Regions from separate parts of the Aquamicrobium lusatiense genome, predicted to be linked through region 1. Evidence: predicted binding sites of a transcription regulator. Region 1 holds the regulator's gene; each other region holds the start of a gene.
The links. The regulator PhoB, encoded in region 1, activates phosphate uptake and scavenging genes when phosphate is short. The targets are predictions, from matches to a motif close to TGTCATNNANCTGTCAT.
Positions count from the first base shown of each region.

Region 2: HNR59_RS11450 (alkaline phosphatase D family protein) is a predicted target of PhoB. The motif match lies at 1,148-1,164, and genes of this name have one in related genera.
Region 3: ppk2 (polyphosphate kinase 2) is a predicted target of PhoB. The motif match lies at 1,532-1,548, and genes of this name have one in related genera.

Region 1 is NZ_JACHEU010000001.1:64,804-68,079, reverse strand. Features, by position in the region: gene pstB (phosphate ABC transporter ATP-binding protein PstB) at 1-651, shown strand, start outside; gene phoU (phosphate signaling complex protein PhoU) at 690-1,397, shown strand; gene phoB (phosphate regulon transcriptional regulator PhoB) at 1,420-2,109, shown strand; gene HNR59_RS00390 (ROK family protein) at 2,096-3,276, opposite strand, start outside.
Region 2 is NZ_JACHEU010000001.1:2,378,577-2,381,852, forward strand. Features, by position in the region: gene rnd (ribonuclease D) at 1-343, shown strand, start outside; gene HNR59_RS11445 (MAPEG family protein) at 385-807, opposite strand; gene HNR59_RS11450 (alkaline phosphatase D family protein) at 1,217-2,749, shown strand; gene HNR59_RS11455 (D-lyxose/D-mannose family sugar isomerase) at 2,780-3,276, opposite strand, start outside.
Region 3 is NZ_JACHEU010000003.1:89,103-92,378, forward strand. Features, by position in the region: gene HNR59_RS16105 (CYTH and CHAD domain-containing protein) at 1-356, opposite strand, end outside; gene ppk2 (polyphosphate kinase 2) at 511-1,425, opposite strand; gene HNR59_RS16115 (ABC transporter ATP-binding protein) at 1,702-2,508, opposite strand; gene HNR59_RS16120 (ABC transporter ATP-binding protein) at 2,496-3,276, opposite strand, start outside.

The DNA.
Region 1 (3,276 bases):
GGTCCCTCGGGCTGCGGCAAGTCCACCTTCCTGCGCTGCCTGAACCGCATGAACGACACCATCGACAATGCGCGGGTCGTGGGCAAGATCACGCTCGACGGCGAGGACATCTACGACCGCGACATCGACGTGGTGGAACTGCGGTCGCGCGTGGGCATGGTGTTCCAGAAACCGAACCCGTTCCCGAAATCGATCTATGAGAACGTTGCCTATGGCCCGCGCATTCACGGCCTTGCCCGCAGCAAGGCCGACATGGATGCGATCGTGGAATCGAGCCTGAAGCGCGCCGGCCTCTTCAACGAGGTCAAGGACCGCCTGCATGATGCCGGCACCGGTCTTTCCGGCGGTCAGCAGCAGCGCCTGTGCATTGCGCGCGCCATCGCCGTGTCGCCTGAAGTGATCCTGATGGACGAGCCCTGCTCGGCGCTCGATCCGATCGCCACCGCACGCGTCGAGGAACTGATCGACGAGCTGCGCGAGAACTACACCATCGTCATCGTCACCCACTCCATGCAGCAGGCGGCGCGCGTCTCGCAGCGCACGGCCATGTTCCATCTCGGCAATCTCGTTGAGGAAGGCCCGACCGAGAAGATGTTCACCAACCCCGACGACAAGCGCACGCAGGACTACATCACCGGCCGGTTCGGCTGAGTGTTACTGCGGCCATTCCAACAGACGAGGAACGTATAATGGGTGCTCATACGGTGACCGCCTTCGACGACGATCTTGGCGAGATCGAAGGGCTGGTGCGTGACATGGTCAGCCTTGCCGGGTCTATGGTCGATGAGGCGACGCAGAGCCTGATCGTACCGGACACTGCGCTGGCCCAGCGCGTCATCTCCGAGGATGCGGTGATGGACGAGTTGCAGCGTCGTCTGGACGACCGCGCCATCACACTGATCGGCAAGCGCCAGCCGATGGCGCAGGACCTGCGTGCCATCGTGGGCGCGATCCGCATGGCCGGCGATCTCGAACGCATCGGCGATCTGGCCAAGAACATCGCCAAGCGCGTCGATGCGGTCGGTCAGTCGAGCGTGCCGCGCGCTTTCGCCCGCTCCATCGAAGACATGTCCGAACTGGTTCTTGAGCAGGTTCAGGGCGTCATCGACGAATATGGCGCGCGCAACCCGGAAGGGCTGGTGCGGCTGCGCGACGAAGACGAGCTGGTCGACGTCAAATACACCTCTGTGTTCCGCGAACTGCTGACCTACATGATGGAGGACGCGCGCAACATCACGGCCTGCACGCATCTGCTTTTCTGTGCGAAGAACCTGGAGCGCATTGGCGACCACGTGACCAATATTGCCGAAAATGCCTATTATGTGCTGACCGGCGAGCAGTTGCCGGCTCATCGTCCCAAGCAGGACGAGACTGGCATACCGGCACCTGCGGTTTGAAGCAGGATCGAGGAGACGAAGCATGATTGCACCCCGCATCATGGTGGTTGAGGACGAAGAGCCGTTGGGCGTGCTTCTGCGCTACAACCTCGAAGCCGAAGGCTATCAGGTCGAGATCGTCACGCGCGGTGACGAGGCCGAGTTGCGGCTGCAGGAAAACGTGCCGGACCTTCTGGTGCTCGACTGGATGGTTCCGGCGATCTCCGGCATCGAACTGTGCCGGCGCCTGCGCATGCGCGAGCAGACCGAACGGCTGCCCATCATCATGCTGACGGCGCGCGGGGAGGAAAGCGACCGGGTGCGCGGCCTTTCCACCGGCGCCGACGACTATCTGGTCAAGCCCTTCTCCATGCCCGAGCTGGTGGCGCGCGTGAAGGCGCTTCTGCGCCGCGCCAAGCCGGAAGTGCTGTCCTCTGTGCTCAAGGTGGGCGACATCGTGCTCGACCGCGAACAGCACCGCGTCTATCGCAAGAAGAGCGAGATCCGGCTGGGGCCGACCGAGTTCCGCCTGCTCGAATTCATGATGCAGCATCCCGGCCGCGTCTTCTCGCGCGGACAGTTGCTGGACAATGTCTGGGGCGAGACGATCTACATCGACGAGCGTACTGTCGACGTGCATGTCGGGCGGCTGCGCAAGGCCGTCAACACCGGCCGCATGCCCGACGTGATCCGCACCGTTCGCGGTTCAGGCTACGCGATCAGGGAAGAGTGACGGGCAGGGAAGAGTGACGCGCGGCCGGGCCGTCCTGCAGGGACCGCCCGCCGGCAAAAATCCGGTCATCGACATAAGTCAGCGCGCGCATGGCGCAGCCTTCGCGCAGCAGGGCGATCTGGTCCGGCTCGATGCTGAAGCTGATCGAGCCGGAATGCTGGCCGCCGGCAGTGCGTGCGATGGCATCGCGCAGGGACGGTTCGATCAGGTCGAAGGCGGCTGCATTGAGGCCGACCAATGCCACCGGGGCAGGGTCGATGAGCGCAAACAGGCTGCCAAGGCCGAAGCCGAGCGCTTCGCCTGCGATGCGGAACGCCTCGCGCTCGCGTCCTTCATGGTCCCGGGCCGCTTCCGCCAGCGCCCGCATCTCCGCTTCCCCGATATCGCCCCGGGGCTCCTCGTTCTGGTCATGGCCGGCGGCGCTGCGCCAGATGGCGTAGCTTCCTGCATAGGCTTCGATGCAGCCGCGCCGCCCGCAACGGCACAGCGCCCCGTCCGGCCTATGGACCATGTGTCCGAATTCGACGCCCGAGGAATGGGTGCCGGTGAACATCTCGCCCTTGAGCACCAGCCCCATGCCGATGCCGTGCGAGAGCAATATGGCGATGAAATCGTCGCGATAGCGGGCCGGATCGCGCCAGCGCAGCGCCTCGGCCATCATGTTGCAGTCGTTCTCCACCGTTACGGGAACAGAGAATTCCGCTTCCAGAATGTCGGCGAAGGGGATGTCCGTGTGCGGGGTGATCGGAGACCACAGCATGGAACGCGCTTCCGCGTCAGTAATGCCCTGAACGGCAAAGACGATACGCAATGGCGGGCCAGCCTTTGCTGCGGGGTGAGCAAGGCATCGTTGAAGCACTGCCACGCATTCGCCGATCAGTGCCTCGCGGGAGAGGGCGCGCGTGTCGAGCCGCAACTGCTCTTCGTCCAGAACAGCTCCCGAATAATCGAGCCGGACGGCGGAGAGGCTGTTGAGGGACAGCATCAGCGTTACCACGCTGGCTGCTGCGGGGTCGAGTTCGAGCCCGATCTGGGGCCTTCCGCGTCTGAGGGCAGGGGCATCATCCTGTCGGGCCTCGGCCAGAATGCCCTCGGCGATCAGGTCGGCGGAAATAGCGGAGATGGTGGAATGGCTGAGACCCGTGATAGTCGTGATTTCGGTGCGGG
Region 2 (3,276 bases), 2.3 Mb from region 1:
GACCGCCGTGGCTTTGCTGGGAGCGGTGAATGCCGCCCTTGCCGTGCCGAAGGATGAATTGCCAAAACTGCCGAAACAGCAGCAGCAGCCGGAGGGCACCAATGCCGCGGCCGAATTGCTGAAAGTGCTTCTGAAGATCATCGCCGAACAGCAAGGCGTTGCCGCAAAGGTGCTGGCATCGAGCGATGACATCGACCAGATCGCCGCTCATGGTGAGAAAGCGCAGGTACCGGCGCTGCAGGGCTGGCGACGGGCGGTGTTCGGCGAAAAGGCGCTGCGTCTTGTGCGCGGCGAAATCGCCATCAAGTTCGAAAAGCGCAAGATCGTGCTGCTGGAAGTCTGAGCCGGATACTCCGGGTTCAGTGCATGGTGGTCTGGTCTGTCTCAGACAGCTCCGGCCAGATGCAAGGCAAACCACGCCCACAAAAGCACCAGAACCAGAAAGCCGCCGCCGAACAACATGCCGCGCCGCGACACGCGGTTGCTGGTGACATGTTCGAACGCGTGCGCATAGCGCAGCAGCACGAACAGCCACGCCAGTATCACGGCAATCCATGACACGCCCGCCGTTACATAAAGCGCCAGACAGACGGCATGGAACAGCACCGGAAGCTCGAACTGGTTCATGATGTTGTTCGACACTGCGGCGCTGACTTCCGGCTCGCCGCCGGAGCGCAGCTTCCACTGGCCGCGCGCCACTGAACCGTTCAGCATCGCCTGCCGGCGGCGCATGCCAAGCAACGCATACATGATCGCCACCAGCGCGAAATGCGCCACCATCGGCCACAGAATTGCGATCGGGTTCATGTCGTCAAATCCACGTTGCGGGCCGCGCCCGGCTGGTATGCCCAGTGTCAGGATAGTTCAGTTTGCCTTCCCCCATCTAATCACAGCTCACCGGATTGCAAAAGAAATCCTCATTCATCCTTCAGCGCGTTGTATTCCGCCGATTCTGATAAGACGGAATTTTAAAGTAAAACAAATATTGTTCATTTATATAATTATATTTTACTGAAAAAATTAATGAAAATCCGACGAAATTCCGAATGATAATCCGATTTATGATTTTCAAAATATGTTTTTCTGAAGTATTGAATTGGCGGCAGATCAAGAGACATTCTTGCATCGACGACACACCGTACAGCTCTGTCATGGGAGTGTTATCTCGCGGCGTTAGGTGCCGTTGCAGCGTAACTGCCAGCCGAAAGCGAGCCCCATGACCATTCTTCAACGACGCCAGTTTATTGCCGGTACGGCAGCGGCTCTCATGGCCCCTGCGGTCTTTGTGAACCGCACCGCCGCCCAAACGCCTGCGGCGTCCCTCTTTCCGTTTTCGGTGGCCAGCGGCGATCCGACCGCCAACAGCGTGGTGCTATGGACGAAGCTGGCCAGAGCCGCCGATGATCTCGAACTCCTCTCCAGACTGCCGATCGATGTGGAATGGATTGTGGCCCAGGATGAGCGCCTGTCGAAGGTCGTTTGCAGCGGCACAGGCAGCGCTTTGCCGGAATATGGTCACTCGGTCCATGTCGATGTTCAGGGTCTGCGCCCGGATCGCTGGTACTGGTATGCGTTTCGCATTGGCGGTGAGATGAGCCCCATCGGCCGGACGCGCACGTTGCCGGCTGCGGATGCGCTGGTGTCGCGGTTTCGGTTCAACGTCGTCTCCTGCCAGCACTGGGAAAACGGCTTCTTCGATGCCTATGACGGCATGGCCGACGACGATTCTTCGCTGGTGCTGCATCTGGGCGATTACATCTACGAAGTCGGTCGCGGTGGTGTGCGCACGCACGAGACCGACAAGCCGCTCAGAACACTCGACGACTATCGCCGTCGTCATGCGCTCTACAAGACCGATGCGGCTCTGCGGCGCGCGCACGAGCGATTGCCGTTCATGGTCACGCTCGACAACCACGATGCGCTGACAGAAGACTCCAGCGACGCCGGCGAACTGGCGCATCGCGCCGCCGCGTATCATGCCTGGTACGAGTTCCAGCCGGTGCGCCATGCGCCTGCCCTACACGCTCCGACCATGCCTGTCTTGCGGGGTCTCGATATTGGCGACCTGCTGCGGATCAGCATTCCGGATACCCGCCAGTTTCGTGATTCGGAAAGTGTGTGCGCTTCCGGATCTGACAAGGATTTCGCCTTCGGCGTGTTCCAGAAGCCGTGCGAGGCAGCCGAAGATCCGCAACGTTCCATGCTGGGCGTCGCGCAGGAAAACTGGCTGGATGCGCGCCTTTCGGGTTCGCAGGCAAAATGGAACGCCATCGCCTCAACCGTGATGATGAGCACCTTCGACATGGATCACGAAGGCGAGCTGTATCGCTATTTGCAGTCGTGGGACGGCTATCCGGCCGCCCGGCAACGCATTCTCGACCGTATTGAAGGTTCCAGGGTCTCAAATCCGGTTTCGATCGCAGGCGACATTCATTCAACGCTGATTTCGGAAGTCACCCGCCGCGCGGGCGAGGAGCCAGGCAGGTCGCTGATGACGGAATTCGTAGGCACCTCGATCAGCTCACTCTGGCCGGAACCTCTGGCCAGGCCCATGCATGATGCCCTGCCCGCCAACCCTCAGGTTCGCTACTATGAAAGCCAGAAGCGTGGCTACATGCATTTCGACGTAACGCCGGAAAGCCTGAACGTAGAGATGCGCGCAATCGACCGCACCGACCAGCCCGGCGGCACCGTCCATACCGACAGGACATTTGTTGTCGAGAATGGTCAGGTGGGCGCGAAGTCTTAAAGCGCGCGGCAATGAAGCTGGCGATGCGTGCTATCGCGTCAGCCAGCGCTCATAGTCCGAAACCAGAAGGTGAGCCGGCTCCACATCTTCCTCGATCTCGGAAAACCGGCCGATGGGGTCGCGGAAGATGTTGTCGGTGAGGTCGTCGTTGACGGTGGAGACCTCGCCGATCAGAACGTCGCCGCCCTCGCCCCAGAATGCGTGCCATACGCCCGGCAGCAAGGTCACGCTCTCACCGGGATCGAGCTTCAGAAGACCGCCGGCGGGAAGCCTGCGGATGGTTCCGTCTACGGGAACGGACACTTCGGCATGTGCATCTATCCCACCCTCTGTGTCGGGCATGAACAGCTCCAGCACGAGCTTGCCGCCGCCGCGGTTGATGATGTCCTCCGCCTTGATGACATGGCGGTGCATCGGCGAGAGCTGGTCCTTGCGCGAGATCATGATCTTTTCGGCATAGAGCATGCCGGCACCCTTGCTCATATCCTCGAAGCGGCCATTGCGGACCGTGAACAGGAAGAGCCCCA
Region 3 (3,276 bases), on a different contig from region 1:
CGTCCGACATGGACTTCGAAAACTGGACGAATGTCCTGCACTTTCGCGCCCAGCATGGAGAGGAACGGCAGGGTGTCATCGAAGACCGGCCGATCATCCGGTACGGACCGCTCCCACTCCCGGCGAACAAACATGCCAGCCGCCGGACCTCCGGCCTTCACCGTCTGGATACGCGCGCCGTTCGCCTCCCTGACCCTGAGCGTGAAGCCGGCCGCTGCAAGGTCGTTTCGGGGCGTGTCGAAGTAGATGGCCCGCTGCCGCAGCAGGGATGCCTCCTCTGCGAACGGATCGCAGGCCAGGAAGGCGTCGGCGTTGTCCGGCGTCAGTTCGAGCTTGAGTTCAGTTTCCGGCATCATGCGAGCTGCGCCTTGCTTGACTTGGGATATAGCCCGGACGACAGGCACTGTTGGCGCCCCCACGGGCGGGGCTGCCGCATTATGGACAGGGCCCGGGGCAGGGCGTCAACAGGCGTCGTCCTCCCGGCGCTGACCCCAGCCCCCGGCTTCGCGGTCAGTACTTCTGCGGAACGTAGAGTTCGCCCGGCAGCGTGGCGCGTTCATATTCGGGATTGAACACGCGCTCCGGCAGGCTGATCTCCTCGTGCGGCACCGGCTGATAGGGGATCTGGTTGAGCAGATGATCGATGCAGTTCAGCCGCGCCCGCTTCTTGTCATTGCCTTCCACGATGTACCAGGGCGCTTCGGGAATGCTGGTGCGCTCGAACATCTCTTCCTTGGCCTTGGTGTACTGTTCCCAGCGCACGCGCGACTGCAGATCCATCGGCGACAGCTTCCACTGCTTCATCGGATCATGGATGCGCATCATGAAACGCATCTGCTGCTCTTCGTCGGTGATCGAGAACCAGTATTTGACCAGCCGGATGCCCGAGCGCAGCAACATGCGCTCGAATTCGGGAACGTCGTTGAAGAAGTCCTCGACCTGTTCCGGCGTGGCAAAGCCCATCACCCGCTCGACGCCGGCCCTGTTGTACCAGGAGCGGTCGAAGAGGACGATCTCGCCGCCGGCGGGGAGGTGCGGCACATAGCGCTGGAAATACCACTGCGTCTTCTCGCGGTCGCTCGGCGCCGGCAGGGCCGCCACCCGCACGATGCGCGGGTTGAGCCGCTGGGTGATGCGCTTGATGACGCCGCCCTTGCCGGCGGAATCGCGCCCCTCGAACAGCACGACGATCTTCTCCCCCGAGTGCGATACCCAGTCCTGCAGCTTGATGAGCTCGGACTGAAGCCGGATCAGCTCCAGGAAATAGGTCTGGCGATTGAGGGAGTCGGGGTGCGCCTTCCGGTAGATCTTCGCCAGTTCGGCCGAAAGCGCGGGTTCGGACAGTTCGAGTTCGTAATCCTCGTCGAGGGCGTCCTCCATCTCGGCTCTCAGCCAGGATACCGCGCTGCTGTTGTCGAAATCCATGAAACTCTCCTGGTCCGGATTGGAACGCGATCCGTGCGTGAAGCTCCACCCTGCACCGGATGTCGGAATCTCGCACCTACCGTTCCGGGCCGACTATCATCAGCTGGTTACATGCATATGACGGCTGCGGCCGCCCGCATCGCTGCGGCCGCATTGCGGAGAGAAAGGTCCTCGCGGCTGCGTTGAGCATTTCTGCTTCTCCCAGAAATGCTCTGTCTCTTTGTTTGGGCATGCATTCATGCGACGCCGGATGTCTCCATCCGGCTGCAGGATGCTCTACGCGATGTTCCGGTTGGCGGAACGCTGCTCCAGCTTCGTGGCGCGCAGCAGTTGCTTCGTGTAGGGCTGGGTGGCCTGACCGGAATAGATCTGGTCGCGCATCAGGGTTTCCACCAGCTCGCCCTTGTTGAGCACGATCACACGTGCGCACATATGGGCGATGACGCCGAGATCGTGTCCGACAAACAACATCGTCAGGCCGTGTTCACGGTGGAGTTTTGCGAGCAGGTTCAGAACTTCGGCCTGCACCGATACGTCAAGCGCCGAAGTCGGCTCGTCGAGCAGCAGCACTTCGGGTTCGAGAATGAGGGCGCGCGCAATGGCGACGCGCTGACGCTGCCCGCCTGACAGCTGATGCGGATATCGGAAGCGGAAGCCGAGCGGCAGGCCGACGGAGGCCAGGCTGGCGCGGATCTTCGCCTCGCGGTCGCCTATGCCCTGTATCGCCAGCGGCTCCTCCAGAATCCGCTCGACAGAATGGCGCGGATGCAGCGCCGCGTAAGGGTCCTGAAAGACCATCTGCACACTGCGCGTGTGCCGCTTGTCTCTGGCCCTTGCGGAGGCCGGCATGCCGAGGATTTCCATCATGCCGGCGGCCGGAGCGGTTCCGGTGAGGGCTTTGAGGATCGTGCTCTTGCCGGAGCCGGATTCTCCGATGAGGCCCAGGCATTCTCCGTGTGCGACCGAGAAGCTGACATCGTTCACGACGCGTGCCGAGCCATAGGTGACGCAGAGGTTCTTTACGTCGAGCGCGTTCGCCGGCGCGTTTACAGGGACTGGTCTTGCGTGTTTCATGACAGCCATGCGGGATCGCGTTTCAGGACAGGCAGGGTCTCCACCCTGTGGTCGAGAGGTGGCCGGCAGCCGATGAGGCCGCGCGTATAGGGGTGGGAAGCCTTTGCCAGTTCGGAGGCCGGCAGGGTTTCCATCACCCGGCCGGAATACATCACGACGACCCTGTCGCTGTAGGCGCTGACCAGATCGAGATCATGGCTGATCAGAATGAGCCCCATTCCCCGTTCGACGACGAGGCTTTCGATCAGATCCAGCACTTCGGCGCGCACCGAAACGTCGAGCGCCGAAGTCGGCTCGTCGGCCACCAGCAGGTCGGGTTCGGCGGCGAGCATCATGGCGATCATGATGCGCTGGCCCATTCCGCCCGAAACCTCGTGCGGATAGAGACCGAAGACGCGCTGCGGATTGTCGATGCGAACCTTGTGCAGGAGTTCCAGCGCCCGCTCGCGCGCGGCGCGGCGGGAATCTCCCAGATGCAGCCGGCAGCTTTCGACGATCTGCTGGCCGGCGGTCATGATCGGATTGAGGGATTGCTTGGGATCCTGAAGGATCATCGCCATGCGCTTGCCGCGCAGCCTGGCGAAATCCTTCTCCCTGAGGCCGCGCAGATCGTCGCCCTGAAGGCTGAGCCGGTCGGCCGTCACCTCCGCGGCTTCGGGCAGCAGGCCCATGATGGTGCGCGCCGTCAGTGACTTTCCCGAACCGCTTTCGCCCACGATGGCGAGCTTTTCGCGCCCCATGGAAAAGCTGACGCCGGCCACCGCGGCCACCGGCCCG